One region of the Carbonatibacter coralli genome, then DNA from elsewhere that is predicted to be linked to it. Evidence: riboswitches for the same ligand, from Rfam matches in the RefSeq annotation. Region 1 holds a riboswitch; each other region holds the start of a gene.
What was found. A riboswitch is a leader RNA that binds a small molecule or an ion and turns the genes downstream of it on or off. The one in region 1 is predicted to bind cobalamin.
Positions count from the first base shown of each region.

Region 2: linked by a shared signal. The riboswitch ahead of AAAH10_RS15355 (TonB-dependent receptor plug domain-containing protein) and the one ahead of AAAH10_RS07585 (hypothetical protein) in region 1 are both predicted to bind cobalamin.
Region 3: linked by a shared signal. The riboswitch ahead of AAAH10_RS04235 (DUF4198 domain-containing protein) and the one ahead of AAAH10_RS07585 (hypothetical protein) in region 1 are both predicted to bind cobalamin.
Region 4: linked by a shared signal. The riboswitch ahead of AAAH10_RS13380 (ABC transporter ATP-binding protein) and the one ahead of AAAH10_RS07585 (hypothetical protein) in region 1 are both predicted to bind cobalamin.

Region 1 covers NZ_JBBUTJ010000002.1:451,473-457,336, forward strand. The annotation lists tRNA gene AAAH10_RS07560 (tRNA-Val) at 1-35, opposite strand, end outside; gene AAAH10_RS07565 (response regulator) at 169-585, opposite strand; gene AAAH10_RS07570 (N-formylglutamate amidohydrolase) at 758-1,738, shown strand; gene AAAH10_RS07575 (GNAT family N-acetyltransferase) at 1,801-2,349, shown strand; gene AAAH10_RS07580 (lysozyme family protein) at 2,415-3,380, shown strand; cobalamin riboswitch at 3,521-3,737, shown strand; gene AAAH10_RS07585 (hypothetical protein) at 3,773-4,330, shown strand; gene AAAH10_RS07590 (MATE family efflux transporter) at 4,542-5,864, shown strand, end outside.
Region 2 covers NZ_JBBUTJ010000010.1:1,190-7,053, forward strand. The annotation lists gene AAAH10_RS15350 (DUF6925 family protein) at 1-1,010, opposite strand, end outside; cobalamin riboswitch at 1,399-1,622, shown strand; gene AAAH10_RS15355 (TonB-dependent receptor plug domain-containing protein) at 1,883-3,787, shown strand; gene AAAH10_RS15360 (DUF7676 family protein) at 3,806-4,375, shown strand; gene AAAH10_RS15365 (ABC transporter substrate-binding protein) at 4,390-5,232, shown strand; gene AAAH10_RS15370 (FecCD family ABC transporter permease) at 5,237-5,864, shown strand, end outside.
Region 3 covers NZ_JBBUTJ010000001.1:912,652-918,515, reverse strand. The annotation lists gene AAAH10_RS04245 (trimethylamine methyltransferase family protein) at 1-55, shown strand, start outside; gene AAAH10_RS04240 (GcvT family protein) at 109-2,583, shown strand; cobalamin riboswitch at 2,687-2,908, shown strand; gene AAAH10_RS04235 (DUF4198 domain-containing protein) at 3,127-3,915, shown strand; gene cbiM (cobalt transporter CbiM) at 3,979-4,779, shown strand; gene AAAH10_RS04225 (NikL family nickel/cobalt ECF transporter subunit) at 4,763-5,365, shown strand; gene cbiQ (cobalt ECF transporter T component CbiQ) at 5,395-5,864, shown strand, end outside.
Region 4 covers NZ_JBBUTJ010000006.1:55,719-61,582, reverse strand. The annotation lists gene AAAH10_RS13390 (FecCD family ABC transporter permease) at 1-945, opposite strand, end outside; gene AAAH10_RS13385 (ABC transporter substrate-binding protein) at 950-1,903, opposite strand; gene AAAH10_RS13380 (ABC transporter ATP-binding protein) at 1,900-2,727, opposite strand; cobalamin riboswitch at 2,935-3,157, opposite strand; gene AAAH10_RS13375 (hypothetical protein) at 3,347-4,282, shown strand; gene AAAH10_RS13370 (DUF2842 domain-containing protein) at 4,428-4,664, shown strand; gene AAAH10_RS13365 (hypothetical protein) at 4,681-5,076, shown strand; gene AAAH10_RS13360 (type 1 glutamine amidotransferase) at 5,073-5,864, opposite strand, start outside.

The sequences.
Region 1 (5,864 bases):
GTCAACGAAGTGCTCTCCCGCTGAGCTATACGCCCTGAAAACCGTTTGTTTGCAGTCGCTTTCGATTGAAAGTCAGGCTCAACTGCGCCGGTGGAGATGGAAGTACCAAAAGCAAAATGGCTTTGCAAGACCCTTTATACAGGATTCCCGCATAAAGATGACAGTTTTTTAGACCGGCTCCTGTTCTCCGGTATGAAAAAGAGCCGGATTGCGGCGTTTGAGCTGCTCTTCGACAGCCTCGACAATATCTTTGAGATGAAAGGGCTTGGAGAGAACCCTTGCATCCTGAACAGCCCGGTGACTGTCCAGCTTCTGGGCCTGACGGATCGGCACAGCCGAAAAGCCCGTGATAAACATGATCGAAGTTTCCGGATAAAGATCCGCAACAAAACGGGCCAGTTCCATTCCATCCACACCCGGCATCACCAGATCTGTCAAAAGCAGATCAAAGGCAACGCCAGTCAGCATGCCCATGGCTTCAGAGCCATCGGATGCCGTGCAGACATCATGACCATTTTTTTCGAGTAATCTTGCGATATAACGGCGCAAGGACTCATCGTCCTCGGCCAGTAAAATTCTAGCCATAGCTCCCCCAAAGCCTGTCTTTCGGGCCCCCGTAAACCTTCCCCAAGGCCTGCCCGTATCTTTTTGTAACGTTTTTCTGCTGGGATTTCAAAGACCTCTTGTTTAAAATTACAGACGGAATGCAGGTTAAAACTGCAAAACCTGTAATTTTTCTGGAAATAAAGACTTCGAAATGAATCAGTCCAGCTCATCTCCGGCTTCCATAGCACGTCCCTTCACCAAAAGGGAAGATGCCTTGGCTCTTTACCGTCCGGAAGAGCTGAAACATCCCCTGATTCTCTCCTGCCCCCACAGCGGAAGGACCTATCCGGACAGCTTCCTGACACAGTCCTGTCTGAACAGCTATTCCATTCGCCGTTCGGAAGACGCCTATGTCGACCGGATGCTCAAACCCATGGTAGAGGCAAACGCTCTGGCCATGGTCCAGGCTCTTTTCCCGAGGGCCTACGTCGATGTGAACCGCGAGGAACTGGAACTTGATCCAGCCATGTTCAGCGATCCCCTTCCGGAAAGAGCAAACACAACCAGCCCGCGGGTCAATGCCGGACTGGGCACTGTTCCCCGCAGCGTCAGCACCCACATTGATATCTACGACAAGCCCCTGCCCTATGCCGAGGCACAGGCCAGACTGGAAGACTGCTACCGTCCCTATCATCAGGCCCTGGATAACCTGATCAGGGAAGCACAGGCCGATTTCGGTTACTGTATTGTTCTCGATTGCCACTCCATGCCCGGCCTCAATCTGCCCGGCATGAACTCTGCCTTCCGGCAACTGAACCCCTTCGCCCCCCGGCAAGCCGCAAACAGGACCAGCCTTTCACTGGATTTTGTGCTGGGCGACCGCTTTGGAACCAGCTGCCATGATGCTGTCTCTTCCTCCGCACAGGAACGACTCGCAACCTGCGGCTTTAATGTTCTGCACAACACGCCCTATGCCGGGGGTTACATCACACGCCATTACGGCGCACCCTCCAAGGGAGTTCACCTGCTCCAGATCGAGATTTCCAGACAGCTTTACATGGACGAAAACACACTGGAGCCAACATCCGGCATGCAATCGGTCGAGCAGGCTCTCAATGCCGTCATTGACTCGCTTCTGTCTCTGGATCCGGATGAGCTGGAACAGCTTGACTATCCGTTGGCCGGTCAATAGCAATAGAGAAACCGGCTCTGTACCGGAGCCCCTTTCCTCATCAGCATTTCTCGGATAGCCACATGTCCAGCGATTCTGTTTCCATTCGCCCCATGGTTTCTGCAGATTATCACGCCATCAGGGCCATCAATGCCTGGCATGTGGAAAACAGCACCGCTTCCTTTGAGGAACAACCGCCTTCCCTCGAAATCATCTCAGCCAAACTGGACGGACTGGAAGCGCAGGACTATCCGCGTTTTGTTGCGGAACGAAGCGATCAGAATGGCGGCAAAACTGTCATCGGCTATGCCTATGTTGCGCCCTATCACACCCGCCCGGCCTATCGCCACACTGTGGAAAACAGCATTTACCTTGCCCCCCGAGAAACCGGAAAGGGCATCGGCCGTGCACTCCTGCAAAGCCTGATCGTGGCCTGCAGCGAACCCTCAAATCGCGGTTATGACTTTGCCCGGATGCTGGCCCTGATCGGCGGTGTTGACAATGTCGCCTCCATCAGGCTGCACAAAGCACTTGGCTTCAAAAAAGTCGGATTACTGGAAAAGGTCGGATACAAGCATGACAAATGGCTCGACGTCATTGTGATGCAGCGCACTCTGAAAGCAACGGACTGATCCTCCCACACAGGAAATCTGGCACTGCATTTGCATAACATCTCCGGAATGAAACGGAGTCAGTCATGCAATCCCTGCCCATCCTTCCAGCGCAAACCCTGAAACACCTGACAGGCGGCCTTGTCTCCCTTGCCCTTGTCTGTGGTCTTGCGTTCCAGGCGAAGGCATCGGTCAACCCCGGACAAATCAAGCCATCTCTTGCCGATCCCCTTGCAGGCGCCCTGTCCCACGAAGCTGAACTCTGCCGCTCTGCCATTGATCAGGTCGAGCGGGACAACAAGATTCCCCTCTATCTCCTGCGCGCCATTTCCCTGGTTGAATCCGGGAAATGGGATGCCAAAAGCAAAAGCAGACAGGCCTGGCCCTGGACGGTCATGGCAGAAGGCAAGGGGCGATATCTTCCCAACAAGGCGGCAGCGATTGCCGAGGTGAAGAAACTGAAAGCCAAAGGCGTCCGGAATATCGATGTCGGCTGCATGCAGGTCAATCTTCACTACCACCCTGATGCCTTTGCCAATCTGGAAGAAGCTTTCGACCCTTACGCCAACGCACGCTACGCAGGCAATTTTTTACTCAATTTGAGAAAAGAAATGAGATCCTGGACCATGGCTGTCGGCCGCTACCATTCTGCAACGCCCAAATATGCCGGCCCCTATCGCCACAAGGCCATCAAGGCATGGCGGGGATTGCAGCAGGATGCGAACAGGCAGCGCCAGGAAATCATGCAGGTCGAAGCAGAGGAACGCCGCGCTGCTCTGAAAGCCAGACAGGAAGCCCAGAAACAGAAGACAACAGAAACCGGCAACAGGATCAAACCGCAGGCGCATCCATCACTGGCCCTTGCCCGCTCCGCTCACAATCCGGTCAGGCCATCCCGTGAAACAGCCGCAATCAGCTTCGAAACGGAAAACGCCCTGATCGGCAAGGCAGAAGTCGACGGAGAACTGCTGACGGTCGCTGAAAACCATGACGTGACTCCACAGCCAATCTACAGAAAAACGATCTCTGTCCGCACTCTTTTCGGCCACTGATCCGCGCGTTGAGCACCCGGGATAAAGCTACAATATCTTGTGTATTTTCCATGAAAAACACAGCTTGTAGTAGCCTTCCAGGCATTTTTCCTCACACCCGTCCCAAAAGCTGTGTTGACAGCACGGATTGAAAATCATAGTCTCAGGACACATCGCACGGTTTCCCTGTCAGGATCGCTTCTGACCGGGATGAAAAGGGAATTTGGTGCGAAGTCAGAAAGTCTGATTTCAACTCCAAAGCTGCCCCCGCAACTGTAGATGGCCAGCATTGATCAAAGTCCACTGGTTTTTCCGGGAAGGCGATCAAAGCGTTTACGAGCCATAAGCCAGGAGACCTGCCGCGCACTGTTTCAACCCATTTTTCCGGGCGGGGTGCACCGGTGGAGGCTTATATGAACGCGACAAGTGCCATTGCCGGCATGATGGACAGCCAACTGTCCCTGGATGATCTGAAAACTTCAGAATCCAAAGGTTTCTCTCTTTCCTTTTTGTCTGACAGCGAAAGCACAGCCGGGGGTTCTCTCTCCCTGTCTGCACGCTTGTGCCTTTTGGGGCAACGCTCTCTCAGCTCAGAAGAAGCAGATGTCTGGTTCCGGTCCGTACCGGAAGATCCGCGTGCAATCCTCCACCGTTCGCTGTTTGAAGACTTTTTTTCCACTCGCAACTCTCTGTGGAACAGCACCTTCAAGGCAGAAGATATTTTTGTCACATGGCTGCTGAGCCTTGCTGACGATCTTTCTCCGGCAAAGGCTGCGTCCAGGGTCCTCAAACTCCTCAGTGATGAGGGGCAGCATCATCGCCTGACCACCGAAGGTCAGCGTCTCAAAGGCTTTCTGGAAGAGACGCTGACCCTTTCGGGAAAACTCAATACCCTGGCCCGCAGACGCCGCGGCGGATCACGGTCCAACAACAAAACTACAAGACAAAAGCCCTCACAGCTCATGAATTGACCTCGCTGCATTCCCGTAATTCCCAGGGATGCAGCACTCAACAGGGGACAACACGATCGCTTCTCTCTCTTCTCTCTCTGATCGTGTTGTCCCCTCTTTTTTTGCCCGGGCTTTCGCAAAACCCCAAGCTGTAAAACAGGTCGCACTCACCTGAAAAAAGATGTAATTTGCAGATCCAACTCGCAAAGAACACTTTCAGGAATCCGCCACAATGTCAGAACAAACGCCTCAGGAGGCTGCAAACAGGACTGCGCAAACAGCTGGTTCTGCCAGCGATCTTGTCCCTCACAAAAAGGTTCTGTCATTGGGGATTCCCCTGATCATCACAACGCTGACAACACCATTACTGGGTCTTGTTGACACGGCAATTATGGGGCACCTGCCCGATGCAGCCTATCTGGGAGCCGTTGCAATCGGGACGGTTGTCTTCAATTTTCTGTTCTGGAGCTTCGGCTCCCTCCGCCTCAGCACCGTCGGCTTTTCGGCACAGGCTCTGGGTGCCGGAGACCAGATGGAACAGAAGGCCAGTCTTCTGCGCCCTCTTATCTCGGGACTTTGTATCGGCGTGGCTCTTGTTCTTTTGCAGTGGCCCCTGCTGACGGCAGGCCTCTGGCTTATGGGTGGAACAGAACAGGTGTCCGGCTTTGCCCGGGACTATGCAGAAATCCGCATCTGGGCTGCCCCCCTGACACTTGGGAACTATGCTCTGGTCGGCTGGTTCCTCGGGCGGGGACAAACCCGGACAACCCTTTTTCTCCAGGTCCTGATCAATCTGGTCAACATTGCCCTGAGCCTGCTGTTCGTCATTGAACTCAACATGACCATCAAGGGCGTCGCCTTTGCAACCGTTCTGGCCGAGGGCACCGGTTTTCTGGCCGGCCTTGTCATGGCCTTCCAAGGCCTGCGCAAAATCCGCCTCAGAACGGACTGGGCGCAGGTTCTTGAACGGGCCCGCCTGCTGGCGCTGGCAAAGGTCAATGGCGACATCTTTATCCGCTCGGCCTGTCTTGTGCTGTCCTTTGGCCTCTTCACAAAAATGGGGGCCAGCTTTGGCGAAGAGACACTTGCGGCCAATGCTGTGCTGATCCAGCTTGTCTATCTGGCGTCCTACGCTCTGGATGCCTTTGCACATGTTGCCGAAATCCTGACCGGCCAGGCCAAAGGTGCCAGAGACAGATCCCTGTTTGATGCCGCCGTGCGCCAGTCCAGTCTGTGGGCTGCCGGCACCTCGCTGGTCATTGCCCTGGCCTTCTGGTTTGGCGGTTCTGCAATCATCAGCCTTTTTACCAGCATCCCCGCAGTTCAAATCAATGCAGAGACATACCTGATCTGGGCGGCCATTTCACCTCTGGTTGGTGTGGCAAGCTATCAGCTCGATGGTGTTTTCACGGGAACAACCCAGACCTCGGCCCTGCGCAACGGCATGGTGCAGTCAGCCATCGTCTATGCTGTTTCTGCCCTTGTTCTGAGCCATTTTTACGGCAATCACGGCCTCTGGCTGGCCTTCAGCGGGTTCTTCGCCTTAAGGGCCCTG
Region 2 (5,864 bases), on a different contig from region 1:
GAGGTGTTCTCGTCTCCGGGTTCGAAGTGGTTTTGCCAGTCCTGAAGTGTTGGATTTACAATCCCGCTGGCGAGCAGCTGTCTTATGGTTACTCTGGTGATGACTCTTTTCCTGCGGCTGTCTGCAGAGAAGTTTTCCGGAGTGTGTCCGCGTTGAATGGCGTTATGAACGGTCTGTTTGAAACGGGTAAGTTCCCCGTCGCCAAACCGGTTCCACATCACTTGAAAATTCTGATAGTCCTTGCTGTCAAAGCCACGGGGATTGCCTTTGTTGTCCAGCATCGGGTTGACCGGATACATGGACAGAGCCGGATAGAAATCATCCGGTATGGGAGTATTGGCTGAATGGGTTCTGCTGTTTTTGAGCAGCTTGGGCAGGATGTGGGTGTGAGGCCCGAGTGGAGTGGCAATGTTGCGTTCTGTTGAGCCGATGTGCTGGTAAACCTCAACGCGTCCCAAATCGGACAGGAACACTCTGTGGGGGCTTTGCATCTTGATGGCCGACATTGCCGGGTTGCCTGCTTCAAACAGGGATTTGCCACAGTTTGAACGCAGCAGTGCAATTAGCTCCGGATCTGCAGTTCGGATACAGACATCAATGTTCCTCTGTTTCAGTCCCATATCAAAGAGCACGGCTTCCCGGTCACAGGAACGCAGAGCGCTCCGGTCAGGACCAAGCTCGCTCAGGACAGAGCGTTGATGGACCGTGCAGTTTTCAGCCGGAATACAGAAATTGCCGCCCTGTAGCCAGAACTCGCGTCTGCTGCTCAGAATTTCATAGGGTTCGAAGTGGACCCGGGCGGGAAGAGAGACGGACAGGCCACCGCGATCTGTTACAGAGGCCCCCCCCGTTTCGGTGAGCACAACCTCTCTGTTTTCTGCAGGATCAATGTGGTATTCGCCGATGGCTCCGAACGAGCCGATACTCCAGCTGGTATCGGGGTTTTCAAGATTTTCGTGAAGGAGCCCGACAAGATCTGTGAGCATCTTTTGAGCGACGGTATCTGTCATTTTTTGAAACCTGTTAGAGGCCGCAAAGGCGCTGTTGGTGGCAGAATCAGGAATATTGTCCCGACAGCGCATTGCGCACTCAACGGACTTCCTGATCAAGGAGATTGGGGACGCCACCATCCAGGTTCCCTTGGATGAACGTTAAAACAGGACTGCGGGCGATGACAACTCTCATTGGCTGTTAATGTTGATTTTTATTTTGGAAAAGAGATTTGTGATTTGGAGCAATATCCCTGATTTCGGCTTGCTGTGAATTTTGAAAGGAAAGCAATGAAATTCATTAAGTCACTGATAATAAATAAAAATATTCAGTGTTTTCTCTTGTGAAATCGCGAGATTGTTGCGCGTGATGCAAAAAAGGGAATTGACTTTTTTTCGTCACATTTTATCTATGCGTGCATGTTTGTGGTTCCCGTGAGTGAGATGGATTCTCGGGATTAAAAGGGAATACGGTAGGGAATTGCCCAACAGGGATCCTGATCCGTAGCTGTCCCCGCAACTGTGAGCGGCGAGCAATAAGCCCGGAATTATGGCCACTGGATGAAAGTCCGGGAAGGCCGGGATGAGTTTTGACCCGCGAGCCAGAAGACCTGCCCAAACGCGTCAACTCTGTATCTGCCGGGTGAGCGGGTATGACTGCGATTCGTCGCAGTGACGCACATCGTGTTGCTGCGATTGGGTCAGAGTATCAAACCATCCACTCTCCCAATCCTGAAAATGTTTAACAACTGCCGTCTGGCAGGGCTGTTGTCGTGTCTGAACACCTGATTGTCCGGGTTTTTGGCGGCTTTGCCCTGTTGAAAGCGGCAGAACGGTGCTGCCTGTCTGGCGGCAAGGGTAGAGTTATGTTCATTACACATTCTGGAAAAATCATGACAACTGCGTCCTGGCTTGCAATTGCCATGGCAACAATTGTTTCTGCTGCTTTGGCACAGGAAGGGCAAACACAATCAGAAGAAATTGAGGAACTGGAAGAGATTGTCGTTTCTGCGAGCCGGATCGAGCTTAAAGCCAGTGAAGTCGGAAGTGCTGTGACTGTCATCACTGCTGAAGAAATTGAAAGGCGTGGAGACCGTTATGTTTCTGATATTCTCAGGGATGTTCCGGGGCTTGCTGTAAACAGAACCGGTTCCTTTGGGGCTTTTACGCAGATTCGTATCCGTGGTGCTGAAGCCAATCAGACCCTTGTGGTGATTGATGGTGTCGAAGTAAACAACCCTGCTGCGGGATCCGAGTTTGATTTTGGTTCCTTGCTGGTGGACAACATTGAACGTATTGAGGTTCTCAGAGGGTCACAAAGTGCCCTGTGGGGGAGTGATGCCATCGGCGGTGTGATCAATATCATCACGAAAAAGGGGCAAAAGGGTTTCAGAGGTTTTGCGAGCGCCAGTGCCGGCAGCTTTGCAACGCATGATCTGAATGCCGGTTTCAGCGGTGGAGGAGAGCGCTATCGCTTTGCTTTTGATGCATCCCGCTTTTCGACCAATGGTATATCCCATGCCGATGAAGATGATGGTAATCCTGAAAATGACGGGCATACGATTTCACAGGGGAATGTTTCTTTCGGCGTTACACCGATTGAGAACCTCGATATTGATTTTACAGGGCGTTACACCCGTTCGTTTCTTGAAACTGACGGATCGATTTTCAATGTGTCGTCACTGACTGATCTGGATAACGATGCGACCGTTTACCAGCGTTATGGTCGTGCCAATGTCGCCTATGATCTGTTTGGAGGGGCCTGGTCCCACCGTGCGAGTGTTGCTGTTTCCGATGTTGACAGCAAAAACCGAAGCAACAATGCGACCTCCTTTACCTCCGAAGGCGACAAGCTCAAGCTGGATTATGAAACAACCTACCGCTTTGAAACAGAGAGTATCCCGGATGCAGAGCATGCCGCAACCCTGTTGCTGGAGCACGAGAAGGACACAATTCAGACTTCCTCGATGGCCAATGAGGTTGATATCAAGACCAACAGCATTGCTGGAGAATACAATCTGAGCCTCTTTGACGATTTGCATTTGTCCCTGAGTGGCCGTTTTGATGACAGTGACAATTTTGAAGATGAAATGACTTACCGTGTAACGGCGGCCTATAACCTTCGCGAGACAGGCACGCGTTTTCACAGCAGCTACGGCACAGGTGTTAAAAATCCCAGTTTGACAGAGCTGTTCGGTTTCACGGGAACCTTTGTTGGCAATCCCGATCTTGAACCGGAGAAAAGCAAAAGCTGGGACTTTGGTGTTGAACAAGGCTTTTTCGAAGACCGACTTGTTGTCGATCTCACCTATTTCAATTCCCGTGTGACAAACCTGATTACAGGCTCGGGCAATACTGCTGTGAATCTGAGCGGAACCTCTCCTGCACAGGGGATTGAGGTCAGTGCAGATGCTGAAGTTCTGGACAATTTGAACCTGATTGCCAGCTACACCTACACCAACGCGGAAACCGCGGATGGGACAGAACAGGTCAGGCGACCACGGCATATTGCCAGTCTGAACGTGAATTATCGTTTTCTGGAAGATCGGGCAAACGTCAATCTGGGGATTGATTACAACGGTGATCAAAAGGACACCCGGTTTTCACCAACATTTGCCAGAAGCATCGTGGGACTGGACAGCTATACACTCGTAAACGTCAATGCAACCTATGACATTCATGAGAATGTGCAGTTGTTTGCACGTGGTGAAAATCTGCTGAACGAGGATTATGAAGAAGTTTTCGGTTACGGAACTCCGGGGGTTTCGGGGTTTGCCGGTGTCCGGGTTGATTTCTGAGTGCAGGAGCTATGCAGGATGACTTCTGTGATCCTTCCGGACATTGTGGAAAGTTCAAGCGGACGTCTTTCAGAAGTCTATACCCTCCCCACTGGGGAGGGTTACCTGCTTGAGCTTTTAAGGGATGTCTTTGAAAACTATTGGGAAGACATTGTTTTCGGGCCGGTTATTGAAGGTGTTGCCTATGAATTTCGCTGTCCGTGCAAACCGAAAACGATCTCGCTTTCAAACGGTTATCTGACTGTCCATTTTGGCGGCACCCATTTCCATCTCTGTATCGGTCAGGTCAGGGGAATGGATGGGCGTTCCATGGATCACGTCTTGAATGAAGCGCGCAGGGTATCCCGCGCAGAAATCATCCGGCGTCTGAACAGGGAAGGCGGCGCAACGAGCTGGAGTCTGCAGCTTTTCAACGGGAAAGGGGAGCAGGTGATGACAATCTTCTTTGCCAATCCTTTCATGACGAATGAAGACACGATGGCCGAGTTTCCCGACTGGACAAAACTGGCCATGTGGGAAGACATTGGCCGGAGATATCTGGGACGTGAGCTTGATGATACGGATCACAAAGCCACAGGTTTCTTTTAGGAGCTGACTTGCTGATGAAACTTCTTTCCAGCATCACCTTTGCAGTTTTTGCCTTTTGTATGGCAGCGGCCTTGGCGGCCAGAGCCGGACAGGGTGAACCCGAACGTGCAAGGGGCGGAATTGTTTCCATCAATCTCTGTACGGACCAGTTGCTGTTGATGCTTGGTGATCCTGCCGAGATCCGGTCCGTTTCCTTTCTGGCACGGGACCGTTCTATCTCTGCCTATTGGGAGGAAGCACAGAACCATGATGTCAATCACGGCCTGATTGAACAAATCCTGCCGATGGAGCCTGATCTGGTTCTGGCCGGACGTTATACAAGCCGATACACCGTTGCCCTTCTGGAAGAACAGGGAAAAAACGTGCTTGTTCTGGATCCGGCCAGAAGTCTGGAGGACATGATCGCGAATATTCAGAAGGTGGCGGATGCAATTGGCCGTCCCTTGCGTGGAAGGCAGATCATTGAAGCCATTCTGGAGAGACCGAAACCTGACTCACTGGACAGGAGGGTGATCCTCTATGGCGCCAGTGGCACGACAGCAGGCCCTCCAAGTCTCGGAGATACGGCGATTGCGGAAGCCGGCCTGAAGAATGTTGCGGATGAACTCGGAATTGGAAGCTGGGGGTATTTGTCTGTGGAAGGACTTCTGCGGAGTGATCCCGATCTGATTGTCTTTCAAAGAAGTGGTAAAGCAATGCCAGCCATGGCAACGCAGTTGCTCCACCATCCTGCTTTGACAGCCAGTCGGCTTCCGGCCTTGCGAATGGATTTAACCCGAAGCGAACTGATCTGTGCCACGCCTCGGCTTTTTGAGACTTCCCGAGCCATTCGCAAACGTATTGAGCGTGAGGAGTGAGACGATGAGTGTTTTGCCCGTTTCCCGAATGAGTGAAAGAACGGTCTCCGGAGTATTGAGTCTCGCGCTTCTCGGTGTTCTGGCAGGGCTGTTTTTCTTTTCCCTGTCTCTGGGAAGGGTTGGCGGACCGCTTGTTGACAGCCTGCCATGGGACTTCCTGTATCTGGATCCTGATGTCTTTGGAGAAACAAACAGGCTTATTCTGGTCGAGGTACGTCTGCCCCGTACACTTCTGGCTGTTATGACCGGTCTGTCTCTTGGCTTGTCGGGGGCTGTGTTGCAGGGCCTTTTCCGCAATCCACTTGCTGATCCGGGGATTATCGGAACTTCGAGTACGGCTTCTCTTGGCGCTGTTGTTGTCCTCTACTTCAGTCTTGCAGAGTACTCAAACCTTGCGCTGACAGCAGGGGGAGTGGCGGGGGCTCTGCTGGGATTGGTCGGACTGTATATCCTGACAGGAAAGAAGCCGGGTACGACCGGGTTCATTCTTGCCGGAGTTGCTCTGAGTTCCCTTGCCGTTGCCATGACGTCTCTGGCTTTGAGCCTTGCACCCAGCCCCTTTGCCACTCTTGAAATTCTGTTCTGGATGATGGGGTCTGTTGCAGATCGAACCTTCACCCACGTCTGGATTG
Region 3 (5,864 bases), on a different contig from region 1:
ACTGGAAGCCTACAAGGCCAAACGGGTCGAGGAAATCGGACTGGGTGAGCCCTGACCCTGCCCGGGCTGGTTGTCTCTGCACCGTCTAGCGAATGAAAGACTGAAATCATGGATGAAAAGAATAACGCTGCAACACCTTTGAAGCCCACGGCTCAGGCTGTTGTGATCGGTGGTGGTCTGGTGGGCTGCTCCATCCTCTATCACCTGGCCAAACTGGGCTGGACCGATGTGATGCTGCTGGAACGCTCCGAGCTGACATCAGGCTCGACATGGCATGCTGCGGCTTCTGTTCACGGCCTGCATGACAACAGCAATATCTCGAAGCTTCAGTATTACACCATGAAGCTTTATGAGGAGCTGGAAGAGGAAACCGGGCAGTCCGTTGGTTTCCAGAAGAACGGGTACATCTATGTTGCCCAGACAGAGGATCGTGAACACCAGTTGAGGATTCAGGCTGCGAAGGCAAAGGCTTTCGGTGTGGTGTTCAACGAGCTGTCCATGGAAGAGCTCAAGGAAATGAATCCCCTGATCAACACGGAAGGCCTGCGTTGCGCCTTCTTCGAACCTGATTCAGGCTATGTTGATCCATCGGGTGTGACCTATGCCTATGCACTGGGCGCCCGCAAGCGTGGTGCGCAGGTTCACCGCTTCACACCGGTGACAGAGACAGTCCAGCGCGAGGATGGCAGCTGGGATGTTGTCACGCCGCGCGGAACGGTTCATGCGCAGGTGGTGATCAATGTAGCTGGTCTCTGGGGGCGCGAGGTTGCCGGGCTTGGCGGGTATGAACTGCCGCTCATGACCATGGAGCACCAGTACATGGTCACGGAGACCATGCCTGAAATCGAAGCCCTTGGTGACAAGCGCATCCCTGCTGTCAGTGACTGGGATGGCGAGTACTACATGCGCCAGGAAGGCAAGGGGCTGCTGGTTGGAGCCTACGAGAAGGACGGACGATACTGGGCGGAAAAGGGCACGCCACTGGATTTTGGCCACGAGTTGCTGCCGGATGATCTGGACCGGATCATGCCCAACATCATGAACGCCATGACCCGTATCCCCGATCTGGAGCACACGGGCATCAAGAAGATGATCAACGGCCCCATGATCTGGACACCGGATGCTGCAGCGCTTTACGGGCCGGTGCCGGAGCTGGAAAACTACTATTGCTGCAACGGTATTATTCCCGGTTTCTCCCAGTCGGGTGGTCTGGGACTTATGCTGGCGCAATGGGTCATTCACGGCGAACCCGAACTGGACATGTTTGTCTGGGATGTTGCGCGTTTCGGCAGCTGGGCAGACAGGGAGTTCACCAAGGCCCGGACGCTGGATCGCTATGCACACCGCTTCAAGATCCACTATCCCTACGAGGAACGTGCGGCAGGGCGTCCCGCCCGCGTGCGCCCGCTTTATGAGCGTCAGAAGGCATTGGGCGCGGCCTTCGGTCTGAACTATGGCTGGGAACATCCCCTGTGGTTTGCGGATGAGAGCTGGCCGCGGGACGAGCAGGGGAATGTTGTGGAGACCTACGGCTTCCGCCGCCAGCCCTGGCATGAAAAGGTGGGAGAGGAGTGTAAGGCCCTGCGTGCCTCTGCGGGTCTGATCGATATCTCCAACTTTGCCAAATACGAGATCAAGGGTGCAGGGGCTGCAGACTGGCTGAATGCGATGATGGCCAACCGGGTGCCCACAGTGGATGGGCGTTCCTGCCTGACACCGTTGCTGTCCAAGCGGGGCGGGGTTGCCGGTGACTTTACCATCACCAAACTGGGCGATGATCACTTCATGATGTTCGGTTCCGGTATGGCAGAGCGCTATCATCAGCGTTATTTCAAGGCTGTTCCACGCCCTGACACCGTTTCCTTTGAAAGCAGGACGGATGCCCTGTGCGGCTTTAACCTCGCCGGACCGAATGCGCGGGAGATCATGTCCCGACTGGCTCCGCAGGAGGATTTCAGCAACGAGGCTTTCCGCTTCATGCGGTCGCGCAGGATGACCATTGCGGGCTGTGATGTTCTGGTCCTGCGGGTGTCCTTCACAGGGGATCTGGGTTACGAGATCTACATGAAGGAAGAGGATCAGGTGAAGCTCTATGATCTGATTCTGGAAAGCGGTGGTGATCTGGGTGTCCGTCCCGTCGGAAGCCGGGCGCTTTTGTCTCTGCGAATGGAGAAGGGCTATGGTTCCTGGGGACGGGAGTATTCTACAGAATACTGGCCGCATGAATCCGGTCTGGATGGTCTGATCAAAATGGACAAGGAGTTCCTGAACAGAGACTCCTTTGCCGAGCTTCAGGGCAGGGAAGCCCGTTACCGTCTTGTTCTGATGTCTGTCGAGACACCGCATGATGCGGATGCGGTTGGCGGTGAGCCGATCTTTGACAGCAAGGGTAATCATGTCGGACGTGTCACATCCGGTGGCTACGGGCACTCTGTCGGGATGTCGCTGGCGCTGGGGTATGTGAACCTTGACCAGTCCAAGCCCGGAACCGAACTGGATGTGGCGGTTCTTGGCCTGCCTCACAAGGCGACGGTTCTGGAGAAACCGCCCTTTGATGCTGAAGGCAAGCGCCTGAGAAGCTGAGGCAAAGGCGCAGATTGAGAGGAAAGGGACGCTGTGAAAACACAGTGTCCCTTTTTCGTTGTGTGGTTTGAATCAGGGCTTGCGAGTCACCACCCGGAGGTGTAAAAATCGCCGCCGTACTGGTGCTCCAGGGGTGAAGCAGCCCTGAGCTTAAAAGGGAACTCGGTTGGATTTGCCCATCAGGGAATCCGAAGCCGGGGCTGTCCCCGCAACTGTGAAGGTGAGCCAACTGTTCACAAGGCCACTTGCAAGGCTGTCTTGCAGGGAAGGCGAACAGCCAGCGATGATCCTGAGCCAGGAAACCTGCCCGTACAGCGTCACTGATTTTTCCGGACGGGGTATCCAGAAAAGCGGTTTCCGTTGTGTGACGTGCCTCAACCTGTTTTTTGAGGCCGTTGGATTTCTGCTTTGCAGGCGGGTGTGTTTGTTTGTGCCTGCCAGACTCTCTGACTGATCCCGGTTTCAGAAGACAAGCGTCAACTTTGAAACGCTTGTGCTGATTTTTGTCTGATGCACAGGCAAAACCACATCGGGATCCGAACCATGAAAAAGACTTTCCTTGCTTCCCTTTTTGCTTTTACAGCGCTCTCAACTGTGCCGGCTTCTGCACACTTCCTGCTGGTCTATACCCCTGAGACAGCGCTTGAAAAAGGTGGCGAGATCACACTGAAAATGCCTTTCACGCACCCGGCTGAGTCCGGCCATGTTATGGAAATGGTTGAGCCGGAAGAATTCTTCGTGATCAAAAAAGGCAAGAAAACCGATCTGAAGGACAAACTGTCTGTGATCGACTGGACGTCTGCCGAAAACACGAACACAGCCTATGAAGCGACTGTTCGTCTTAAAGGTCTGGGCGACAACGTTTTCGTTGTTCAGCCTGCTCCCTACTTTGAAGGCAGCGAAGACATCTATATCCAGCAGATCACCAAGTCCTACGTCAACGTTGGTGAACTGCCGACAGACTGGGATCAGCCACAGGGCCTGAAAACAGAGATCGTTCCACTGATTGCACCTTATGCAGCTGTTGCGGGCAGCACCTTCAGCGGTGTTGTTCTTTCTGAAGGCGAGCCTGTCCCTTATGCCGAGATCGAGGTCGAGTACATGAACTTCGAGCCGAACCTGGAAACAAACTCTTTCGCCAAGGACGGTGCCTGGGAAAGCACACCGGCTTTCTCTATCCGTGCTGATGCCGCCGGCGCCTTTACATTTGGTCTGCCAAAAGCGGGTCACTGGGGTTTTGCTGCTCTGGGAACAGGTCCTGATACAGAATTCGAGGGCAAGGAACTGTCCCAGGATGCTGTAATCTGGATCCAGGCAAACGAACTGAAGTAATGCGGACAGAACGGGTGTCGGGTCAGGGCCCGACACCCGGTTCTTACAAGAGGTCGAAGTCTTATGCATATTGTTGATGGCGCACTATCCAACCCGGTTCTGATTGGCGGAGCTGTTCTGGCCGCCGGTGGTCTGGCCGTCGGTCTCCGACAGGTCACGCCTGAAAATCTGCCGCGGGTGGGGGTTCTGTCCGCTGTCTTCTTTGTGGCTTCGCTAATCCATGTTCCTCTCGGATTTTCCTCTGTTCACCTGATCCTGAACGGGCTTCTGGGGGTCGTGCTTGGGTGGGCAGCCTTCCCTGCGCTCTTTGTCGCGCTGGTCCTTCAGGCTGTCTTCTTCGGTTTCGGTGGTCTGACAGTTCTGGGCGTCAATGCGCTGAACATTGCTGCGCCTGCTGTGGCAGTCTTCTATCTCTGTCGCTGGGGCATGCTGCCTGAAAACCGTGACTGGGCGCGCCGTGGTGCTGTTCTTCTTCTGCTGGGCTTTGCTGCAGCCTGTGTCTTTGCCGGGGAAGAGCTTTTTGCTCGCTATCAGACCGGGGAAACTGGCTGGTCCTTCTGGGTGAATGTTGTTGCGCTCCTGTCCTTTGCCCTGGTGATGCTGTTCGGTGCTTTCCTGTTCTATCGCGGAACCCTGAGCGAAGCGGGGATGTGGGGGTTCTTTGGCGGATCGCTGTCCATTCTGCTGACAGCACTGATGGTGGCCGGCTCGCTGGCGCTGTCGGGTGATGAATTTCTGAAGGCTGCAGAGTTTGTCGTCGTTGCGCATTTCCCTGTCATGGCGCTGGAAGGTGTGCTGACCGCTTCGACCATTCAATTGATTTACAAGGTAAAACCGGAGCTCTTCCATGTTGCGCGCTCTTGAAAACAAAATTGTGAAAATCGCTTGTGCGCTTTTGGGCAGTCTTTTGCTGTCCGTCTTTGCTATCAATGGAGCCATGGCGCACAAGGTCATTACCTCTGTTTATGCCGTTGATGATATCGTTGAGGGTGAAATCGGCTTCTCGAACGGCAAGATGGCTGAAAACGTCCTGGTAGAGATCTTTGGCGAGAACGGTGAAAAGCTGGGTGAGGCCACGACGGATGAAGAAGGCTTCTTTACTTTCAGGCCAACATCGCGTCAGGCTTTGTCTTTCCGCGCTGATCTGTCCGCAGGGCACATTGCGCAGGCGACACTTGAGGCGGATGAACTGCCCGAGGGGCTGGCCGCAGTGGATGGCGGTGCCGCGTCTTCCGTATCCGGCAGTCAGGAGCCTGCGAGCACGGCACCGGTAGCAGCGGGTGCGGCAGGGGCAAATTTGAAAGGCCTTGAGCGGGAAATTCGCAACCTGCGCAAGGATCTTGCCGCCTTCAAGGAAGAAAAGCGCATGCAGGATATTCTGGGCGGAATTGGATTTATCCTTGGAATTTTCGGTATTGTGGCCTTTTTTATGAGTCGCAGGAAAGCATAGGCTTCGAATGAGAGAGAGCAGGAACTGAGATGGGTGGTGTTCAGGCAAATATTCTGGCTGAAAAGGAAGGCGTGGACAGCTTCCGCTTTCTGCCGCAGCTGCGATCCTTTGATCCGCGCATGCGCGTGGCCAGTGCCTTTGCCTTCGCGGCTGTTGTTGCTGCTCTCCACAGTCTGCCGATGCTGATCGCAGCCTTCATTGTTTCGCTGGTCTGTGCCGCGATGGCGCGTCTGCCCCTGATGAAGACGCTCCTGCACATTGCGGTTGTTGAATCCTTCATTCTGGTTCTGATTCTCACGCTGCCGTTTACCATGGCAGGCGAGACGCTTTTTACGGTTGCAGGCCTCCCCGTTTCGAAAGAGGGGCTTTTGCGCGCTGCTGAAGTCGGGCTGAAGGCCAATGGCATCCTTTTCATGCTGATTGCCATGGTCGGCTCCATGGAACCTTCAACGCTCGGGCATGCCCTGCACCATTTGAAAATGCCCGAGAAACTGGTGCA
Region 4 (5,864 bases), on a different contig from region 1:
GATTCCAATGGGAAGTTCCTGCGGGGCCAGCAGAATACGGGCACCCAGATCACTGCCCATCATCAAGAGGGCACCAAAGAGAGCGGAGAGGATAAAGCTCTTTCCATGCAGGGGGCCGGAAAAGGCCCGCGCCATATGGGGAACCATCAGACCGACAAACCCGATCACACCACTGACAGAAACGAAGACAGCTGTTGCAAAGGCACACACCAGAAAAACCTGCAGCCTGAAACGATTGACATTGAGACCCAGGCTCGCAGCTGTCATTTCACCCCCGAGCAGGGCATCGCACTGCCGATACCGCAAACCGGCAAAGAGAGCCAGCACACCAAATCCCGTCATAACGAGAGGGAGGTTGTCCCACCGGGCCAGTCCCATTCCGCCAAGGCTCCAGAACAGAACGGAATGCGCCGCTCTCTGATCTCCGGAAAAAACGAGGTAGTTGGTAATGGCAGTAAAGAAGAAAGACACAGCCAGACCCGCCAGCACCAGACGCTCCGCACCCTGATAGCCCAGACGCCGGATCAGGACATAAACGGTAAAGGCTGCCAGCATGCCTCCGCAGAAAGCAGCAAGCGGCAAGGTCCAGACTCCCAAGAGGTCACCCGTTACCGTGATCACAAGCACAGCCCCGGCTGCCGCACCGGATGAAAGACCAAAAAGGAAAGGGTCAGCCAGATCGTTTCGCGTCACGGTCTGGAGCAGACATCCGACAATACCCAGCCCGGCACCGACCAGAATGGACAGCAAAACACGCGGCGCGCGGAGATCGACGATAATACGATCAATCGGTGAGCTTTCCTGTTCATCGGACAGGCCGAAAGCCCCTTCCAATGCACCGAGAACATCAACAAGGGCGATCGGGGTTGAACCCCAGGACACAGACAGAAAAGCGAGGATGACCAGAAAGGCCATCCCCACTGAAAGAATTGAAAAGTAACGCATTGAATTACTGGAACTGATCCGGATTCATTGTCTTCGCAATCTTTTCAATCGCTGTAATGTTTGCTGGTCCAGGTGTCAGCTCTTCATAACGCAGCGGAACAAAGCGCCCGTTCTTTACAGCGTCGGTCTGGCTCATGGCCGGATGTTCCTTCAGCCATTCCAGCAGGCCTTCAGCGCCGGTTCCGTTCTGATAGTCCAGAAGAATCAGGAACTCGGGATTGGTTGCCGCAACGGCCTCCCAGGAGGAACGCCCCCAGCTGGTTTCCATGTCAGCAGTCACATTTACACCGCCTGCCGCTTCGATCATTGCATTGACAATGGCGTACTTTCCGGCAGTGAAAGGCTTGTCGTCACCGGAATCAAACAGGAAGACACGCGTACCGCTGGCATCGCCAACCTTTTCCCTGATACCCGCGAGCTGATCTTTCCAGCCATCGACCAGTTTCAGGGCTTCCGCTTCCTTGCCGAAGACCTTGCCCAGACGCAGAACGTCACTGTAAAGCAGATCCATTGTCGCGGCCTTTTCAGCCTTGTGCTGGTGCACACAGCTTTCAGACAGGATCAGGGTTTTGATTCCCTGTGGCTCTAGGGTTTCCGGTGTCACCTCGCCACCCGGACGCATGCCGTAGTACCAGCCCGCAAAGAAGGTATCCGCAGAGGCTGCAACAAGGTTTTCAACGGACGGATATTTTGGTGCAAGCTCCGGAATGTCACCGCGCTTGGTGTCAAATTCAGGGCTGGTTTTGTACCAGCCGGAAATTCCTGTAACACCGACCATTTTGTCCTGCAGACCCAGCGCAAAAGCCATTTCGGACATGTTGATGTCGTGAACAACCAGTCGCTCCGGCACCTTGTCAAAGGTGAGGGTCGAATCGCAGTTATCAACTGTTACCGGCTCGGCAGAAGCAAGGCCTGCCGAAAAAATCAAACCGCCCAGCAAAGCTGATGCATATTTCATAACGCTACTCCATTTTCTTCAGAATCACGGCGAGTAAGAGGAATATCCAGAACCGGTATCTTCCGTTCCTGTTCAGGATGATTGAGATAGAGGAAATCCACGCCAAAAACCCTTTGCACAGTTGATTGGGTCAAAACCTTCTCAACCTGATCAAAAGCGACCATCGAGGTCTTTTCCAGCAAGAGGGCGTGTGTTGCGATCGGGGGAATCAAAGCCAGATCATGCAGAACAGAAATACAGGTCACACCGCTTTCTGCGACCAGGGAAAGCAGAAGCCCCTTGGCCAGCGGATCAAGGTGGTTTGTCGGCTCGTCCAGAAAGAGAATTTCCGGTTCCTGGCAAAAGGCACGCGCCAGCGAGGCACGCTGCATCTCGCCGCCGGAAAGCAGTCCCAGACGGTCTTCGGAACGTTCAAGAAGCCTGACCTTTTCAAGGGCCTGATCGACCTTCTGCCTGTGCTCTTCCGGAGCAAACCCTGTGCTGTGCGGAATACGCCCCAGGGAAACATATTCCCGAATGGACAAACGCGTATCGGGTTTGTCCATCTGTCCCACATAGGCAATGAGCCGTGCCCTCTTTCTGGGATGGATATCCTTCAGGGCCTTGCCCTTGAAGAACACCGCCCCGGCAGACGGCACCAGCAGTCCGGCAAGCAAACGCAGGAGTGTGGTCTTACCAGCCCCGTTGGGACCGGCAATAGCCAGAAAGCTCCCCTTTTGAATCTCAAAGGAAACATCCCGAACAAGCGGTTGGCCCGTCTCTGAAAGACAGGTCAGATCCTCAGCTCTCAAAACAGGCAGCAGATCAGAACCAGTCATCGACATCAGTCCCTCCCTTTCCCGGTCCTTGCAGACACAAAAAAGTGGTCAGGAGCTGAAAAAGCACAAGCAGCCCGGCGTTCTGTCAACACAAACTTCCCCCACATCAGGACAGGATCAGTCTGGGAAAGAGAAGCCTTGACCACTTTTGAGCTGGAATAAAACAGTGCAAAAGGGAAACCACTTGCCCCACCCGGAAAACCCCGTCCGGCTTGGATCACATCAACACCTGGCAGGTCTCCTGGCTCGCGGGTCTCCGGAAACACACAACCTTCCCAACCTCACAAGGGGTCAGTGGCATTGCTGATGTGTTCCTCACCGCTCACAGTTGCGGGGGCAGCCACGGCATCGGTCCCTGATGGGCACGCCTCACCGTGTTCCCTTTTAATCCGTTCTCGCGTCTCGCATAAACGGAACCAAGATGGATGAGAGTATTTTCAACTTTGAAACGCTTTGCAAGCAGAAATACAGATCAAAGTCACAAAGCGACCATCAGGAAACGATGAAAGAATTCGCGCTTTAAGAAATCATCAAAGAGTTCCTGATATGGTTTTTGACAAGAAAACTGAACTCCTCAAAGAACAGTTCAACTAAAAGACGAAAAATTGAGCAAGGCAACAGCCACATGAGCACTCTCGAGACAAACACATCAGACAGTCCCGAAATACCGGAACTCGACGATGACAGCCTTTATTGCAAAACCGACGAAGCTGGATTTATTCATGACGGTAAAGGCGAGACCCACACAATACTCGGGCTTCCAATCAGTCGCTTTATCAATCAGAAACTGCATGACTTTGTTGTCAGCCAGGATCACAGAAGACTGGATGAGCTTCTGAGAACACAGCTGGCTCAAAGTGAAAGCACCCTGAACATTGTGACAGCGGAACAGTGGGAAGAACCCTTCCGGGTTTCCGTCACCAAGCTTGCCCTTGAAGCCACCTTTACAACCTTTTTGCAAAGGCTCCCGCTTGAACAGGGCGGTGGCGCCGTGCTCCAGGCCCATGTTGTCGATGAATATGTCAAGGACCAGAGCACATTCCTGGGTGACCTTGCCGAGGATGACAGCCTCTATGACGATGAGCACAAACCTCTGGAAACACTGGCGGTCTCCATGTTTGAAGTCGCGAACCTCTCCAATCCTGACCTCGTTCAGACTCACGGTGAGGAAACCATCAATCGTCTGAAGACAAAGGTCAAACAGAACATTGTCCGGGATGGAACGCGCCCCGTCACGCAGATTGACGAGGAACGCTATGCGGTTCTGCACGATGGCAGCTACAACAGTGACCACGTCGAAAAGTCGCTGAAGCGCCAGGTTGAGGAATCAGGACTGTCGAAGGATATCTCTGTCGGTCATCTGAATCAGGGTATCAAGGCTGACAACAGGCAGGACCTGCAGAAAAAGCTGCAATCCGGTCTGGAAGGCTTTGCCGATGAAGGCCTTGAAAAGGCTGCTGAAAACCTCACCAAAAGCAGCAAGCCACAGAAGACAGCTCCCCGGGTTGTCGAAACCGCTGAAGAGCCAAGGAAAAAGTCTTTCCTCAAACGGTTCTTCTGACAGGCCCCTCCGGAAACAGGACAAAACCCCGATTGAAGCCGGCCCTTCATCGGGGTTTTCCTGTGAGGCGTCGGAAAAGCTTGATTTTTGAACGCAAAAGGCCTTCATTCTACAAACCTTGGAGTGTCATGCAGGAGTTCGGATCATGCTCAATCTCAACAGTGGCTATTTTATCATGCTGCTGGGTCTGGCCGCTTACATCGTTGTCGCCGTAACGCTTGCCGGTTTTCTGCCTGACCACTGGGCCGTACAGATACTCTATGCTCTCGTCGCAGGGATGGCCTGGATCTATCCGGCTGTTAAGTTCCTGGATTTTTCCTACAGAAAACAGCAGGACAAAAAAGCCACAATTGCCAAAGAGGATCACCCCTCACAGGATTGAGCGAGAAACCAAGCAGATGCGTACAAGCCCCCTTCTACTGTCGCTGTTTATGACAGTCTGGCTGTCTCCCCTGACAGCAAATTCCGCAGAACCTCCCCTTGAAAGAAGCGAGGCCCTCGCGTTCTGCAACAAGGAGCTGGCACGACACATCGGTGCCACGGAAGCCGGAGCCAGAGCGGGGCATTGCACATGCGTTGTTGATTTTGCGCTGGATTCAACACCCAGGGCTCTCAGGGATCCCCTGGCGCGCATCGTGCGCCGTCAGCCGCTGGAACAAAGCCACAGACAGGCACTGGAAAGCGAAGCCGGGAACGCACTTCTCTATCTCGGCCTTGTTGGCAGTCGCTGCCCCATGGTGATTGAGGACCCCCTGATCCAGAGCCTGATCTGGAAGGAACTCCGCAAGAACTAGGATCGCAGGCTCCTGATGTAATCCAGCCAGTTCGCCAGTTCCGATGTCCGCCTTTCCAGAATCAGATCATCCGGATCAGCCTTGATTGCGGCCAGAAGGGCGGAATCCTGTTCCAGCTCTTCCAGCCAGTCTGCCAGTGCTTTTTCCCGACCGGAGAAAAGCCCCTGCTCCCGGTTGATATAGTCTGCAATATCACCGGGTCCCAGCTCCGGGTGATACTGGACACCCCAAAAATCCGGTGATCCCGTTTCCCCTCCACAGGACGGGCCTATTGCAAAGGCCTGAACCGGAGAGTGATCGTTGCCGGCAAGCAACCGGGCGGAAGGGGGAAGCTCCTGCACCTCGTCACGGTGAATACAGGGCACAACCATGCCTTCCTTCCTGCCGTCCATCATTCTGTGACGCTGCCCTTCCCCTGTCAGCCTGAGCGGAAGGGTCAGACCGATTTCCAGCCCCTTCGGACTCGCCCCGACCCGTCCCCCCAGAACGACAGCAGCCAGCTGCATTCCGTTACAGGATCCAAAGCAGGGACGCTTGTGATCAAAAGCCTGCTCCATAACAGTCCAGAGAGGCCGTGAGCGCTCATCGTCCGTCGACCAGGAATTCGCGGATCCGGTAAAGACAACGCCATCCTGCTCTGGCAGCAGATCAGACAGAACAGCAGCATCAAAGCCATCTTCATAGGGAGTCACAGCACTGAACCGTACATCACCTGCAAGCCGGGAGAGCAAGGCGCCATACTGATCCGCAGCCGGATGCCTTTTGCCCTCTGGCAGAACCTCGGGGGC